DNA from 2 places in the Flintibacter porci genome. Region 1 is predicted to be linked to the other one. Evidence: predicted binding sites of a transcription regulator. Region 1 holds the regulator's gene; the other holds the start of a gene.
The links. The regulator LexA, encoded in region 1, represses DNA repair genes until DNA is damaged. The targets are predictions, from matches to a motif close to CNAACANNTGTTNG.

Region 1 (7,059 bases):
GGCTAGACGGAGCCCGGGATCTGTTTACCTGTACCCTGGACACCGGGGACTATGTGGGACTGGTCTGGTACTCCTTTGGTCTGGAGCGGCTGGACGGAAAGGGGCGGAAGATGTTCGGTCCCTACCAGCTCACCGTCTACGACGGGGGAGAGGTGGTGCCCGAGTGGTTTGGCGAGGGGACGACCTACCAGATCTTCCCCGACCGCTTCCGCCGCACCCGGGTGCCCGATCCCCAGGGGATGGTGGGAGGACGGTGGGTCCACACCGCCTGGCAGGAGGAGCCGGAGTTCCGCCCGGACAAAAACGGAGAGATCCGCAACCGGGACTTTTTCGGCGGCGACCTGAAGGGCGTCATGGAGAAGCTGGACTATCTCCGGGGCCTGGGGGTGGAGACCCTGTACTTCTGCCCCATCTTCGAGGCGGCGGAGAACCACCGCTACGGTACTGCCGATTACAGCAGCATTGACCCCATGCTGGGTACCGAGGAGGACTTTACCCAGCTGTGCCAGATGGCCCACCAGCGGGGCATGCGGGTGATGCTGGACGGCGTGTTCAACCACACCGGCTATGTCAGCCGCTACTTTAACGGTGACGGCTTCTATCCCACCCCCGGAGCCTGCCAGAGTGAGGATTCCCCCTACCGCTCCTGGTTTAATTTTATTCACTGGCCGGACCAGTATGAGAGCTGGTGGGGCATCTATTCCCTTCCCGCAGTGAACGAGCACGACCCCTCCTACCGGGAGTTTATCTTCGGCGGGAAAGACAGCGTGGTGCGCCGGTGGCTGCGGGCGGGCGCGGACGGCTGGCGGCTGGACGTGGCCGACGAGCTGCCCGACGACTTTGTCCGGGGCATCCACGAGGCCGCCCGGGCGGAGAAGCCCGACGCGGTGATCATCGGCGAGGTGTGGGAGGACGGCTCCACCAAGGTGGCCTACGGCGTGCGCCGGCGGCACATCATGGGCCGGCACTGCGACGGCCTGATGAACTACCCCTTCCGCAACGCGGTGCTGTCCTATTTAAAGGGCGGCGACGCGGCGGACTTTGTCAACGCCATGGAGACGCTGCGGGAAAACTACCCCCGCTTTGCCTACTACTCCGCCATGAACTCTCTGGGCACCCACGACACGGCCCGCATCCTCACCCTGCTGGGGGCAGAGGAGGGCTGTGAGCACCAGAGCAAGGAGTGGCGCTCCAACTACCGTCTGGGACCTGACCAGCGCCGCCGGGCCAAGGAGCTGCTGAAGCTGGGCGCGGCCCTGATGTTTGCCTTCCCCGGCTCCCCCACCGTGTACTACGGCGACGAGGCGGGCATGGAGGGCTTTGAGGACCCCTTCAACCGCCGCACCTTCCCCTGGGGAAGGGAGGACTCGGAGCTGATGGGCTGGTTCTCCCGCCTGGGCCACATGCGCAAGCAGAGCCCTGCCCTGCGCCAGGGAGATATCCACTACCGGGTGGGCAAGGGGCCGGTGCTGGCCTTCACCCGCACCCAGGGAGAGGAGACCATCCTGGCCGCCTTCAACACCGGTAGCGAGGAGGCCACCCTGCGCCTGCGGGAACACGAGGGCGTGCAGCTGCTGCTGGGCTCCGCCCGGTTCCACATCGGCCCCGAGGGACATCTGCTCACCTTGCAGCCCCGTACCGGCAGCCTGCTGCAGATCGTACCCATGGAGGAAGAAGAATAAAAAAATCCTGCTGTCTTAGACAGCAGGATTTTTTTATATATATCGCTCTAAAATCAGCATGATCCGGCCCTTTTTGGACTGGCCCAGCACTTCTTTGACCACGCACTTGCCCAGTCCCCGGCAGGAGAGCACGTCCCCCTGCTCTACGGTGCGGTCGCTTTTCATACACTCCCGGTGGTTTACCGATACCCGCCCGGCGCTCACCAGCTGAGCAGCCTTGGAACGGGAGGTGGAAAACCCGGAAGCCAGCACCGCGTCCAGCCGCAGGGCGGCCACCGTGTCCCGGATGGTCTTCACCTGGGGCGGCTTGGGGGTGAGCTCCGAGAGGGAAATCTCCCGCAGCTTGGCCTTCCACCGCCCGGCGGACTCCCACTGGCTCAAAAGGATGGGTAGGGCGTCCCGCAGGGCCAGGACCTGGCAGCGGTTTCCCTCCACCAAGATGTCCCCCAACTTCTCCCGGGTGATGCCAAGGCCCATGAGGGAGCCCAGAATGTCCCGGTGGGACAGCTCTGCCCCGTTGGGAAAGGTGGCCTCCAAAGCGGCCAGAGGTCCCTCCGGGTCGGCGATGGCGTCCTCTTCCTCCTGCCAGTCGGGGAGAAAGAGACACACGGTGCGCTCAGCATCGGGGTAGCCGCCGAAAAACACGTGCCGGGGGTGCCCCCAGGCGGAAAGTAAATCGGTCACGGACGCCCGCTCTCCCGGGGAGAGAAAGGGAGTATGGGCGGGGATGCCCCGGTTTTGGGACAGCTCCAGCTTGTCCAGTACCCGGGAGAGAAGTACCCGCTCCTCGCCGCTGCGGGCGCAGCGGTCCAACAGTTCGGTCTTGTTCATCTCAGTAGCGCCGCACCACCGCTACTACCTGGCCCAGGATCTGGGCCTTGGTGCCGTCGATGGGCTGATAGTCGTCGTTGGCCGGCATGAGCCACACCTTGCCGTCCCGGCGGCGCAGGGTTTTCACCGTAGCCTCGTCCTCGAAGAGGGCCACCACGATCTGGCCCGACTGGGCCTCGCTCTGCCGGTGGACCACCACCAGGTCGCCGGGGAGAATGCCCGCCCCCAGCATGGACTCGCCCCGCACCCGCAGGGCAAAGTGCTCACCGGACAGACCCTCGGTATCAAAGGTGAGGTAGTCCTCGATGCACTCCTCGGCCAGGATGGGGGAGCCGGCGGCCACGTTGCCCACCACGGGGATCTGGTTGGCGTGGGGATCGGTCTCCTCCGCCACCGGGCGGGGGGACACGCCGGGCAGGGAGATGGCCCGGGTCTTGCCCTCGGCCTTGACGATGACCCCCGCCTCCTCCAGCCCCTTGAGGTGGAAGTGGACCGTGGAGGGGGACTTGAGGCCCACAGCGGCGCCGATCTCCCGCACCGAGGGGGGATAGCCGTGCTCTGCCGTGAAATCCAAGATATAATCGTAAATTTTTTGCTGTTTCGGGGTCAGCGTTTTCATAGCCAAGCTCCTTCCCGGACACACTGGGCGGCGTGGTTTTATTTTGCAAATATTGTACCATATCCCCCTTTGGAAGTCAAACGGATGTTCCAAATAAATGCAATTTGCGGCATTTGTGAACAAATTTTGAATCTGCCTGCTCCCGCTTTGACATTTTCGTCCTCAGTGCTAAAATGTTCAACATGTTAATGATTAAGCTGTTAACGAAAAACGTCGAAGGAAGGGAGGAAACTGCGTGGCAAACCTTGGCATTGATCTGGGGGTGCTGGAGCATAAACTGCACCAGGCCCACCGCAATGCGGTGCAGGCGGAGCTGAATGCTGCCGGCTTGCAGGAGGTAGGTCACCCGCTGCTGTTGTGCATTTTGCGCAGTGCGGGAGACCGCTGCCCGGACGGACAGGTCCAGGCCCAGCGGGAGCTGTCCACTCTGCTGGATATTTCTCCCGCGTCGGTAGCCACCTCGCTGAAATCCCTGGAGAAAAAGGGATATATCCACCGGGAACCTGAGCCCGGCGACGCCCGGCGCAACCGGGTGAAGCTGACTGACAAGGGCCAGAAAGCGGTGGATGACTGCTTTGCCTGCCTGCAGCGGGTGAACCGGCGGATGTACGCCGGCTTTACCACCCAGGAGCAGACCCAGCTGCACGGCTTTTATCTCCGTGCACTGGAGAACCTGCGTCTGGACCAACCATGACCCCTTGTAGGGAAAGAAAGGAAGATCGGACTTGCTTCAACTGTTTTTGACCCACCTCCAGGGCTACAAGCGGCAGGCCGTCAAGGCCCCCATCCTGATCGTTCTGGAGGTCATCTGCGAGCTGCTGCTCCCCCTGGTGATGTCGGAGATCGTGGACACCGCCATCCCCACCGGCGATGTGGGCTACATCTTTAAAATGGGCCTGGTGATGCTGGCTCTGGCGGGTGTAGCCATGTTCTGCGGTGTATTTGCCTCCAAATATGCCGCCTTTGCCAGCCAGGGGTTCGGTGCAAACCTGCGCCAGTGCCTCTTTGACAAGGTGCAGGAGTTCTCCTTTGCCGACATCGACCGCTTCTCCTCCGCCTCCCTCATCACCCGTATGACCAACGACGTCAACGCCATGACCATGATGCTGGCCATGGGCCTTCGGATGCTGGTGCGTGCCCCGGTGATGCTGGTGGCCGCTTTGTGTATCAGCTTTACCCTCAACGCCAAGCTGGCGCTGGTACTGGTGGTGGTCATCCCTCTGATGCTTATTGCGGTGGGTGGACTGATGTTTATCTGTACCCGCCTGTTTGAGACCATGCAGAAGAAGATCGACAACCTGAACAACACCCTCCAGGAGAACCTGGTGGCCATCCGGGTGGTCAAGATCTTCGTGCGGGCCGACTACGAGCGGAAAAAATTCAAAAAGTCCAACGATGAGCTGATGGACGCCGCCCTGGCCGTTGGCCTGCGCATCATCGCTATCCTGCCCATCATGATGCTGGCCATGAACGGCGCCACCGTAGCGGTGCTGTACTTCGGCGGCCGGATGGTTATGAACGCCACCTTTGATCTGGGCCAGCTGCAGGCCTTCATCAACTACATCGTCCAGATCCTCATGAGCGTGATGATGGTGGCCATGTCCCTGCTGCAGCTCTCCCGTGCCCAGGCCTGTGCCCACCGTATTAACGAGGTTTTGAGCACTGAGCCCTCCGTGGAGGATAAGCCCGAGGCCGAAAAGCAGGTCCTGCCCGCCCCCAAGGGCGAGGTGGAGTTCCGGGATGTGTCCTTCAAGTATGTGGCCACCGGCACCGGCGACGATGTGCTCTCCCACATCAGCTTTGACGTAAAGCCCGGCCAGTTTGTGGCCATCGTGGGCGGCACCGGCACCGGAAAGTCCTCTCTCGTGAACCTCATTCCCCGCTTCTACGACGTCACAGGCGGCGCGGTGCTGCTGGACGGTGTGGACGTGCGGGACTACCCCCTGGAGGAGCTGCGCAGCCGCATCGGCATGGTGCTCCAGACCAACGTGCTGTTCACCGGCACCATTCGGGAGAACCTGAAGTGGGGCAAGGAGGACGCCACCGAGGAGGAGATCATCCAGGCGGCCAAGGACGCCCAGGCCTACGACTTCATCATGGCGCTGCCCGACGGCTTTGACACCATGCTCACCCAGGGCGGCACCAACGTCTCCGGCGGCCAGAAGCAGCGGCTGTGCATCGCCCGGGCCATGCTCCGCAAGCCCGTGGTGCTCATCCTGGACGACTCTACCTCCGCCGTGGACTCCGCCACCGAGGCGGCCATCCGGGAGTCCTTCGCCAAGAACCTGAAGGACACCACCGTCATCATCATTGCCCAGCGGATCTCCTCGGTGCAGTACGCCGACGAGATCCTCATCCTGGAGGATGACCACATCGCCGCCCACGGCACCCATGACGAGCTGCTCAAGAGCAGCCCCATTTATCAGGAAATCTATCAATCTCAGCAGGAAGGGGTGGGTGAATAATGCCGGGACCCAATCATGCCCCCAAAGGGGGATATCAGAAGCCCAAGAACATGGGCAAAACCATTGGCCGTCTGCTGGGTTACCTCACCCGCAGCAAGCTGCCCCTGCTGGCGGTGGTGGGCTGCCTGTTGGTGTCGGTATGCACCAACCTGGGCGGCTCCTATATGATGCGGGGCATCATCAACGATTTTATCTGGTCGGGCTGTACCGACTTTGCCGGACTGGCCCAGTCCATCGCGGTGCTGGTGGGGATTTACCTGCTTGGCGGCTTGGCCACCTATGGCCAGGCCGCAGTCATGGTTCGTCTGGCCCAGCGGGGCGTCAACCGCCTGCGTAAGGACCTGTTTGATAAGCTCCAGGATCTGCCCCTGAGCTACTTTGACCAGCACCCCCACGGCGAGCTCATGAGCCGTTTCACCAACGACGCGGATAACGTACAGCTGGCCCTGGAGCAGAGTGTCGTCTCCCTGTGCTCCAGCTGCCTGATGTTTGTGGGCCTGGTGTGCCTGATGCTTTTCATCAACTGGAAGCTGTTTATCGTTACCGCTTTGCTGCTGGTGCTGACCATCCAGCTCTTTAAGAAGCTGGGCGGCCGCAGCCGCAAGTTCTATCAGCAGCAGCAGGCGGCTCTGGGCGATGTGAACGGCAACATCCAGGAGATGATCGAGGGCCTGAAGGTGGTCAAGGCCTTTACCCGCGAGGAGAAGGCCAAGGAGGAGTTTAAAAAGCTCAACGAGACCTACCGGGACGCGGCCCAGAAGGCCAACTACTACTCCACCATGATCATGCCTGTCTCGGGCAACCTCATGAATATCAGCTACGCCCTCACCGCTGCCTTCGGCGGACTGCTGTCCGTCCTCCAGGGATTTGACCTGGGCGGCCTGGTGGTCTACCTCAACTACTCCAAGCAGGTGGGCCAACCCCTCAACCAGATCTCCCAGCAGATGACCACCCTCCTGTCCGCCCTGGCGGGCGCCGAGCGGATCTTTGAGGTCATGGATACCCAGCCCGAGGTGGATCAGGGCTCTGTCACCCTGGTGGGTGCCGAGAAGGACGCCAACGGCACCCTGCGGGAGTACACCGGCTCCGGCCGGCCCCACACCTGGGCCTGGAAGACCCCCCGCAATGCAGGAATGTCTCTGGTGCCTGTGCTCATCGGCCCGGGGGACACCCCCATTGAACTGGGTCAGGCGGTGCGGGAGCAGAAGGGCCTGCGGCTGCTGGCTCCCCACCAGGATTCCACCGATGGGATCTGGGTGCGGGTGGAGCCTGACGGCACGCTGACCCCCATCACCGACCCTGCGGCCCTGGCCAATCACGGCTGGGCCTGGAAGTATCCCGACCGAGAGGGCAAAAACACCCTGCACATCATCCGCGGCACCGTGCGCAATGTACCCGGGGAGGACTTCTATCTCACCGAGCTCAAGGGCGCGGTCCGCTTCAACCACGTGGACTTCTCCTA
Region 2 (7,059 bases), on a different contig from region 1:
GACGGTGTCCGGGCGGTGGTTTCTCCACTATGCCTCCGCCCTAAATAGCTTTACCCAGATGCCTGCCCTCATAGGCTTTTTCTCTATGGTCTTTCTGGCGCTGGCGGCGGCGGGCATTGTGGGCGTGCTGGGGATGCGCAGCCGGTCTCTGGCCGCCCTGCTGGGGGTGAGCATGGCCGCCTTCCCCTGCATGGGCTATACCTTCCTGTACATGTTTACCGCCTCTGCCTATTGTCTGGCCATTTTCCTGGCTGTGCTGGCGGTGGCGATGGCGAAAAAAGGTTGGCGATGGGCTGTGGCAGGAAGCTTGCTGCTGGCCCTGTCCATGGGCATCTACCAGGCCTACGCCGCCGTGGCGGTGGCCCTGTCGGTGCTGCTGATTTTAAAGCAGTGCCTCAGTCACCGGGCACAGTGTAAGGAGACTGCCGTGCTGGGTGTGCGCCTGCTGGCCTTCCTGGCGGTGGGAGCTGTGGCCTACTACGTCATTTTACAGGTGTTTTTGAAGGTAAAAGGGCTGGAGCTGCTGGAATACCTGGGGATGAGCCAGGCGGGCAGCGGTTATCCCATTGCCCAGCTGCCCTCTTTGCTGCTGTCTGCCTATAAGCAGGTGGTGGTGTTCTTCTTTGTGCCCGGTTCTTCCAACGCCTTTACCACTCCGCTTATGGCGGGGCTGGATGTGCTGGCCGCCCTGCTGGCTGCGGTGTGCTTTTTTGCTATCCTGGTGCGCCGCTCCCTGTGGCGAGAGGTATGGCGAGTAGCCGGTGCGGTTGTCATGCTCCTGCTGCTGCCCGTGGCGGTGAGTTTTGCCCAGATTATTTCCCCCTACTCCGACGCCACCCCGATTATGAAGTACCCCTATGTGCTGGTGTATGCTGCCGTGCTGCTGTGTGCCGACTTGGGACTGAGCCTGCTGCCACGCCCCCATGCGGGCGTGGCGGTCTCCTGGGCGCTGGTGGCCTGCATGGTTTGCCTGTGCTTGTATGGAGCCAACATCAATAATATCCTCTACACTGCTTCCGAGCAGGCCCACCGTTCTACCCTCAGCTATGCGACCCGGCTGATGGAGCGGATTGAGAGCTGCCCGGGCTACACGGGAGAGGAGGAGATCGTCATCATCGGTTCCTTCCCCGTGGACCGGATCTACTCCCAGATCGAAAGCTATGCTCTGGTGGACCATTACAGTGTTCCCCTGAACACGGTAGCTCCCCTCAATAAGCACATCTACTACTACCTCCAGGACTGGCTCAATATTCCAGTGGAGGAGCCGGAGGAAGAGGTTATGCTGGAGGTCTCCCAGTCCAAGGAATTCCAAAAAATGCCCCTCTATCCCGCCGACGGCAGCGTCCAGAAACTGGATGGCCGGATCGTAGTGAAGATCCAGGAGGAGTATACCCCCAAGAGCGACTACGAGATCGCCTATGAAAACAGGAGATGAACCCATGGATACACAGAACTCGCTGCGGGACGGACTGCTGACGGTAGTGCTCCCAGCCTACAATGAGCAGGACTCCGTTCCCCTGGCGGCAGATACCATCTGTCCTCTGCTGGAGAAAGAGGGAATCCGGCACGAGATTCTCTTTGTCAACGACGGCTCCCGGGACGGAACTTGGAAGGCGATCCAGGCCCAGACTGCCCGGCATCCTCAGGTGCGGGGAGTCTGTTTTTCCCGCAACTTTGGTAAAGAGGCTGCCATCTTTGCCGGTCTGGCCCAGGCCAAGGGCGAATGCGCGGTGGTGCTGGACTGCGACCTGCAGCATCCGCCGGAAAAAATTGTAGAGATGTACCGCCTGTGGCAGCAGGGCTACCAGGTGGTGGAAGGGGTCAAGGTGACCCGGGGCAAGGAGAGCCCTTTGCACACCCTGGCGGCCAAGACCTTCTACCACTTCATCAGCAGCGCCACCAAGATCGACATGTCCCGGGCATCTGACTTTAAGCTCCTGGACCGCCGGGCGGTGGATGTGCTGGTGGCCATGCGGGAGAAGAACGCTTTCTTCCGGGCTCTGTCCTCCTGGATCGGCTTTGAGACCACCCAGGTGGAGTTTGAGGTGCAGCCCCGGGCGGCGGGGGAGTCCAAGTGGTCTATCCGTTCCCTGGTGCGCTACGCCATCACCAACCTGGCCGCCTTCTCCACCGCGCCCCTGCAGATCGTCACCTTCCTGGGCGTACTGGTGTTTTTGTGCTCCCTGGTGCTGGGCGGCTGGTCCCTGTGGCAGAAAATCAGCGGACAGGCCCTGGAGGGCTTTACCACGGTCATTCTGCTCCTGCTGCTCATTGGAAGCATTCTGATGATCTGCCTGGGCATCATCGGCTATTACATCGCCAAGATCTACGAGGAGATCAAGGACCGGCCCCGGTTCATTATCTCTCAGGAGTGCGGAGGCAAGCAGGATGACCGATAAGCTGAAAAAGATCTTCGATCCCACCTTCTTCCGCTTTATCGTGGTGGGCGTCATCAACACCCTGGTAGGCTATGGGGTGATGTTCGGCCTGTACAATCTGGCCGGACTGCACACCTGGGGGGACGCAGGCTACTGGATCTCCTCGGCGGCTAACTACATTATCGGCAGCATCGTCAGCTTCTTCCTCAATAAGCACTTCACCTTCCGCAACCAGGAGAAGGGCGCGGGGGTGGTACTGCGGTTTGTGGTGAACATCTCGGTGTGCTGGCTGCTGGCCTACGGCCTGGCCAAGCCTGCCGTGGCCTGGATCCTCTCTGGCTGGGGACTGAGCGAGCAACTCCAGGGCAACCTGACTATGCTGGCTGGCTCGGGACTTTTTGTGATCCTCAATTACTTTGGCCAGCGCTTCTTCGCCTTCAAACAGCGCTAATAAAAAGAAACGAACAGCGGACCGATCAGATGGATTCTGATCGGTCCGCTGTTTTTCTCATTTTGCCAGGGATTCCTGTTCCGGCGGGGCAAATTCTGTCATGTCTCCCCAGTACCGCTTGGGCATATGAGTCATGCGGCACTTGGGATTGTAGCGCCCCTCAATGGAGATGGTGTGGTAAAAGCTGCGCCACATTTTTCGGTAGGCCAATTCCTCCTGGTCTGCCGGGCCTATTTCAAAGTCCTCCATAGGCAGGATGGCCCAACGGCCCGGAGTGTGGACCAGGGCCTCCTGGTGGGTCTTATCGTAGAGCAGGAACTGTTCCTGAGGCAGGCGGGAGCAGAAGTGGATGCGCAGCAGGGGCAGTACCCGGTTTTTGGGCGTGATGGTCCCCACCAGCACGCCTTCCAGCTGAGAGAAGCGGACAAAGCCGGTGAATAGATGGGCCTCGCTGCTGAGAGCCTGAACTGCCTTGTGGACCTGGTTTACCACCGGGTGGGTGAGGTCCCGGGTAAAGCCGGGCCCTCGCTTGTATCCCAGGCGGAGGAAGCGCCAAAGCCAAAGTTCCCGGTCGGGCAGGCAGGTAAGAAATCCACGCAGCAGCCAGTCCTTTCCCGTCTTTCCCAGCTTGGCCTCCAGAGAGCGGTACACCCGCTGGGCCTTGGCCCGGTCGGTTTCCACCGAGCGCTGGGCGTAGAAGGAGGCGCAGGCCTGATCGAAGGGAGTGAAGTCCGCCGGCTCCTCCCGGTGGGTGTAGGCCTCAAATACGCAGGTGAGAAAACCGGCCAGGGAGCCGTCGTAGAGATAGGAGACCTGAGTCCAGTTCATGACGCACCTCCCATGGAGAAGAGAGACAGCTGTTCCCATTCCGGTTGGGCCAGGTTGGAGGTCTCCAGAGCTACCAGATGGCGCAGCAGTCCATCCTGGCTGACCCGAAGCCCCCGCTCCATCCTGCCGGAACAGGTAATGAAATACTGGGCCCGCTTGAGCACCACCCCCAGCTGCTTGAGCCCCTGGAAGTTCAAAGGGCCGAAGCGCCGGGCGGCCAAAATCCGCCGGGCACTCTTGACTCCAATGCCCGGGACCCGCAGCAGGGTCTCGTAGTCCGCCCGGTTCACCTCCACCGGAAAGTGCTCCAGGTGGCGCAGTGCCCAGCCGCATTTGGGGTCTAGGCGGGGGTCCAGATAAGGCTGGTTTTCGTCCAGAATTTCTTCCGCCTGGAAGTGGTAAAACCGCAGCAGCCAGTCGGCCTGGTAGAGCCGGTGCTCCCGGAGCAGAGGTGGCTGGAACCCCTGGGGAGCGGGGAGCAGGGGGCTGTTGGATACGGGCATATAGGCGGAGTAGAAGACCCGCTTGAGGCGGTAGGTGCGGTAGAGCCCCTGGGTGAGGGCCAAAATCTGCCGGTCGCTCTCACCAGTGGCCCCCACGATCATCTGGGTGGACTGCCCCGCCGGGGCAAACCGGGGGGCGTGGCGGTATACCTTCAGCTCCTGTTTGGAGACCGTGATCCCGTCCCGGATCTGCCCCATAGGGGCCAGAATGGCCTGCTTCTTTTTGTCCGGAGCCAGCAGGGCCAGGCTTTGGGCGCTGGGCAGCTCGATGTTCACGCTCAGCCGGTCGGCCAGCAGTCCCAGCTGCTGGGTGAGCAGGGGATCAGCCCCGGGAATTGCCTTGGCGTGGATGTAGCCTCCGAAGCGGTACTCCTCCCGCAGCAGACGCAGACACTGGATCATTTGCTCGGTGGTGTAGTCCGGGTCCCGGAGGACGGCGGAGGAGAGAAAGAGACCCTCGATATAGTTGCGGCGGTAAAAGCCCATGGTGAGCTCACACAGCTCCCGGGGGGTGAAGGCGGCCCGGGGCAGGTCGTTGGAGCGGCGGTTGACGCAGTATTGACAGTCGTAGACGCACACGTTGGTCATCAGTACTTTTAACATGGAGATGCACCGCCCGTCAGCGGAGAAGGAGTGGCAGCAGCCGCACTGGGTGGTGCTGCCGATGGTTCCCGGTCGTCCCGAACGGTTGAGACCGCTGGAGGTGCAGGCGGCGTCATATTTGGCCGCGTCGGCCAAAATCTCCAGTTTTTGCAGCAGCTCCATACCCTTCACCTCGAAATAGAACATTTGTACTATTATTATAAAGCGGAGAAGAAGAAAGTCAAGGGGGAGTTTTTGGATGGAAAAAGCCCTGGCTGCCGGAAACGGCAGTCAGGGCTTTGCAGGAAAACAAGTTAAGGTTTCAGCAGATGGACGTTGAGATGGTTGTAGGTCATCTCGATGCCATGGCGCTCAAAGGCGGGACGCACGGCCTCCAGCAGGGGATAGTAAACGTTCCAGTAGTCCTCCGTGGTGGTCCAGACCCGCACCACATACTCAATGCAGCTGTCCTTATAGGCGTTGAGCCAGATGGCAGGGGCGGGATCGGAGAGAATTTGCGGGAACTGCTCTACCACTTCCCGCAGGGCAGTTTTTACGGTCTCAGTGGGGGCGTCATAGGAGGCGGAAAAGAGCAGCTCCATGCGGCGGCGGCCCAAATGGGTGTAGTTGATGACCTTGGCAGCGGAAACCTGGCTGTTGGGGATGTAGATCTCCTTATTTTCCGGGGTGACCAGCATGGAGTAGACCAGACCCACGGTGGATACGGTGCCGCCCACATTGTCGATTTCCACATAGTCACCTACGACGAAGGGCTTGGAGACCATGATGACGATGCCGCTGGCCAGATTGGACAGGGTGTTCTGAAGGGCCAGGGACACAGCCAGACCGGCCACGCTGAACACGGCAATGATGGAGGTGACGGGCACGTTCAAGGCGCTGAGGACCATCACGGCCAGGATAGACCACAGCAGCACCCGCACGGTAGAGCGGATATAACCCCGCACGGCGACGACCGCTTTGCTGCGGTTCAGTGCCCGGTCCACCAGCTTCATGAGGATCTTTACCACAATGATGCCGATGATGAGAGTCAGTGCACCCCGAAGGATGGTGGAGAGGGTCAGTGCCTGCCAGGAGACCCCGCCGGTTACCTGGGACAAAATGGAGTCAAGGGACATGAATATTCCTCCTTTGGATGGGTATTAAAAGGCAAGCGGCGGGACAAGCCCGAACGCGCGCCTGTAAGACGAATCTTATTCTGAAGTGTTTTGGCTGACGTGCCGCTTGAGGCACTCAAAGGTCTCGGGGCTGATGTCGTGCTCAATGCGGCAGGCATCCGCGGCGGCCGTCTCCGGGGAGACGCCCAAGTGGACCAGCCATTGGGTGAGGAAACGGTGGCGCTCATAGACCCGCTGGGCGTTGGCCTCGCCCTCCTCCGTCAGTTCCAGATGGCCGTCCTTTTCCATGGTGATGTAACCGTTGGTTTTCAGAATGGACACGGCGCGGCTGACAGAGGGCTTGGAATAACCCAGGTATTGGGCTACGTCGATGGAGCGGACGATGCCCTTCTCCTGGCGCAGCACCAGAATGGCCTCCAGGTAGTCCTCACCGGACTCGTGCAGTACCATAGTCGGGCCTCCTTTACGTGAAGTTTTAAGAATCAGTAAACAATATTATACCATAATCTCACAATTGATTCAACTAAAAGCTGTCTGCGGTCTGTTCCTTGGAGGGACTGCGCTTAGAGCGAAGGAAGGAGAACTTGGTCTCCGAGCCAATGACCGCCACAAAAATCAGTGCAAAGCCGGCCAGCAGACGGGGAGTGACCGGGTCGCCGTAGAACAGCACCGAGAACAGTACGCCGAATACCGACTCCAGGGATAAAATCACCGAGGCGGAGGAGGGGTCAGAGCCTACCTGTCCCACATTCTGGAACAGCAGAGCCACCGTGGTGCACACCACACACAGATAAAGCAGAGGCAGCAGTACCTGCGCCTGAGAGAAGATGGCAGCAGGGAAGGGCTGGAAGAGGGCGGCGCTGATCAGAGACAGGATTGCCGTACCTGCAAACTGGAAGACAGTAATGAGGTAAACGTCTTTGCCGGGGGAGAGCTTGTTTACCGCTACAATGTGCAGGGCGTAAAACAGAGCGCTGACCAGGGTGAGCAGATCCCCTATCGTAATGGTGAGATCGCCGTTGAGGGATACCAGGCCAACTCCGGCAACACACAGCACAGCGGCCAGAATGTTATAGCGGTCGGGGCGCTGCTTGGCCAGCCACCAGTAGAGGAAGGGGACCAGTACGCAGTAGACCGAAGTAAGAAAGGCGTTTTTCGAAGGCGTGGTGTATACCAGACCA

Region 2: a site for LexA is predicted at 4,943-4,956, ahead of ACEVJL_RS15515 (putative DNA modification/repair radical SAM protein). Genes of this name have one in related genera too.

What each region holds. Positions count from the first base shown of each region.
Region 1 covers NZ_JBHEVB010000001.1:213,540-220,598, reverse strand. Annotated here, with positions in the region: gene ACEVJL_RS01020 (glycoside hydrolase family 13 protein) at 1-1,682, shown strand, start outside; gene ACEVJL_RS01015 (YlmH family RNA-binding protein) at 1,716-2,513, opposite strand; gene lexA (transcriptional repressor LexA) at 2,515-3,132, opposite strand; gene ACEVJL_RS01005 (MarR family winged helix-turn-helix transcriptional regulator) at 3,368-3,826, shown strand; gene ACEVJL_RS01000 (ABC transporter ATP-binding protein) at 3,858-5,597, shown strand; gene ACEVJL_RS00995 (ABC transporter ATP-binding protein) at 5,597-7,059, shown strand, end outside.
Region 2 covers NZ_JBHEVB010000022.1:4,578-11,636, reverse strand. Annotated here, with positions in the region: gene ACEVJL_RS15535 (glucosyltransferase domain-containing protein) at 1-1,435, shown strand, start outside; gene ACEVJL_RS15530 (glycosyltransferase family 2 protein) at 1,440-2,399, shown strand; gene ACEVJL_RS15525 (GtrA family protein) at 2,389-2,829, shown strand; gene ACEVJL_RS15520 (TIGR03915 family putative DNA repair protein) at 2,887-3,657, opposite strand; gene ACEVJL_RS15515 (putative DNA modification/repair radical SAM protein) at 3,654-4,925, opposite strand; gene ACEVJL_RS15510 (mechanosensitive ion channel family protein) at 5,057-5,878, opposite strand; gene ACEVJL_RS15505 (metal-dependent transcriptional regulator) at 5,954-6,328, opposite strand; gene ACEVJL_RS15500 (DMT family transporter) at 6,402-7,059, opposite strand, start outside.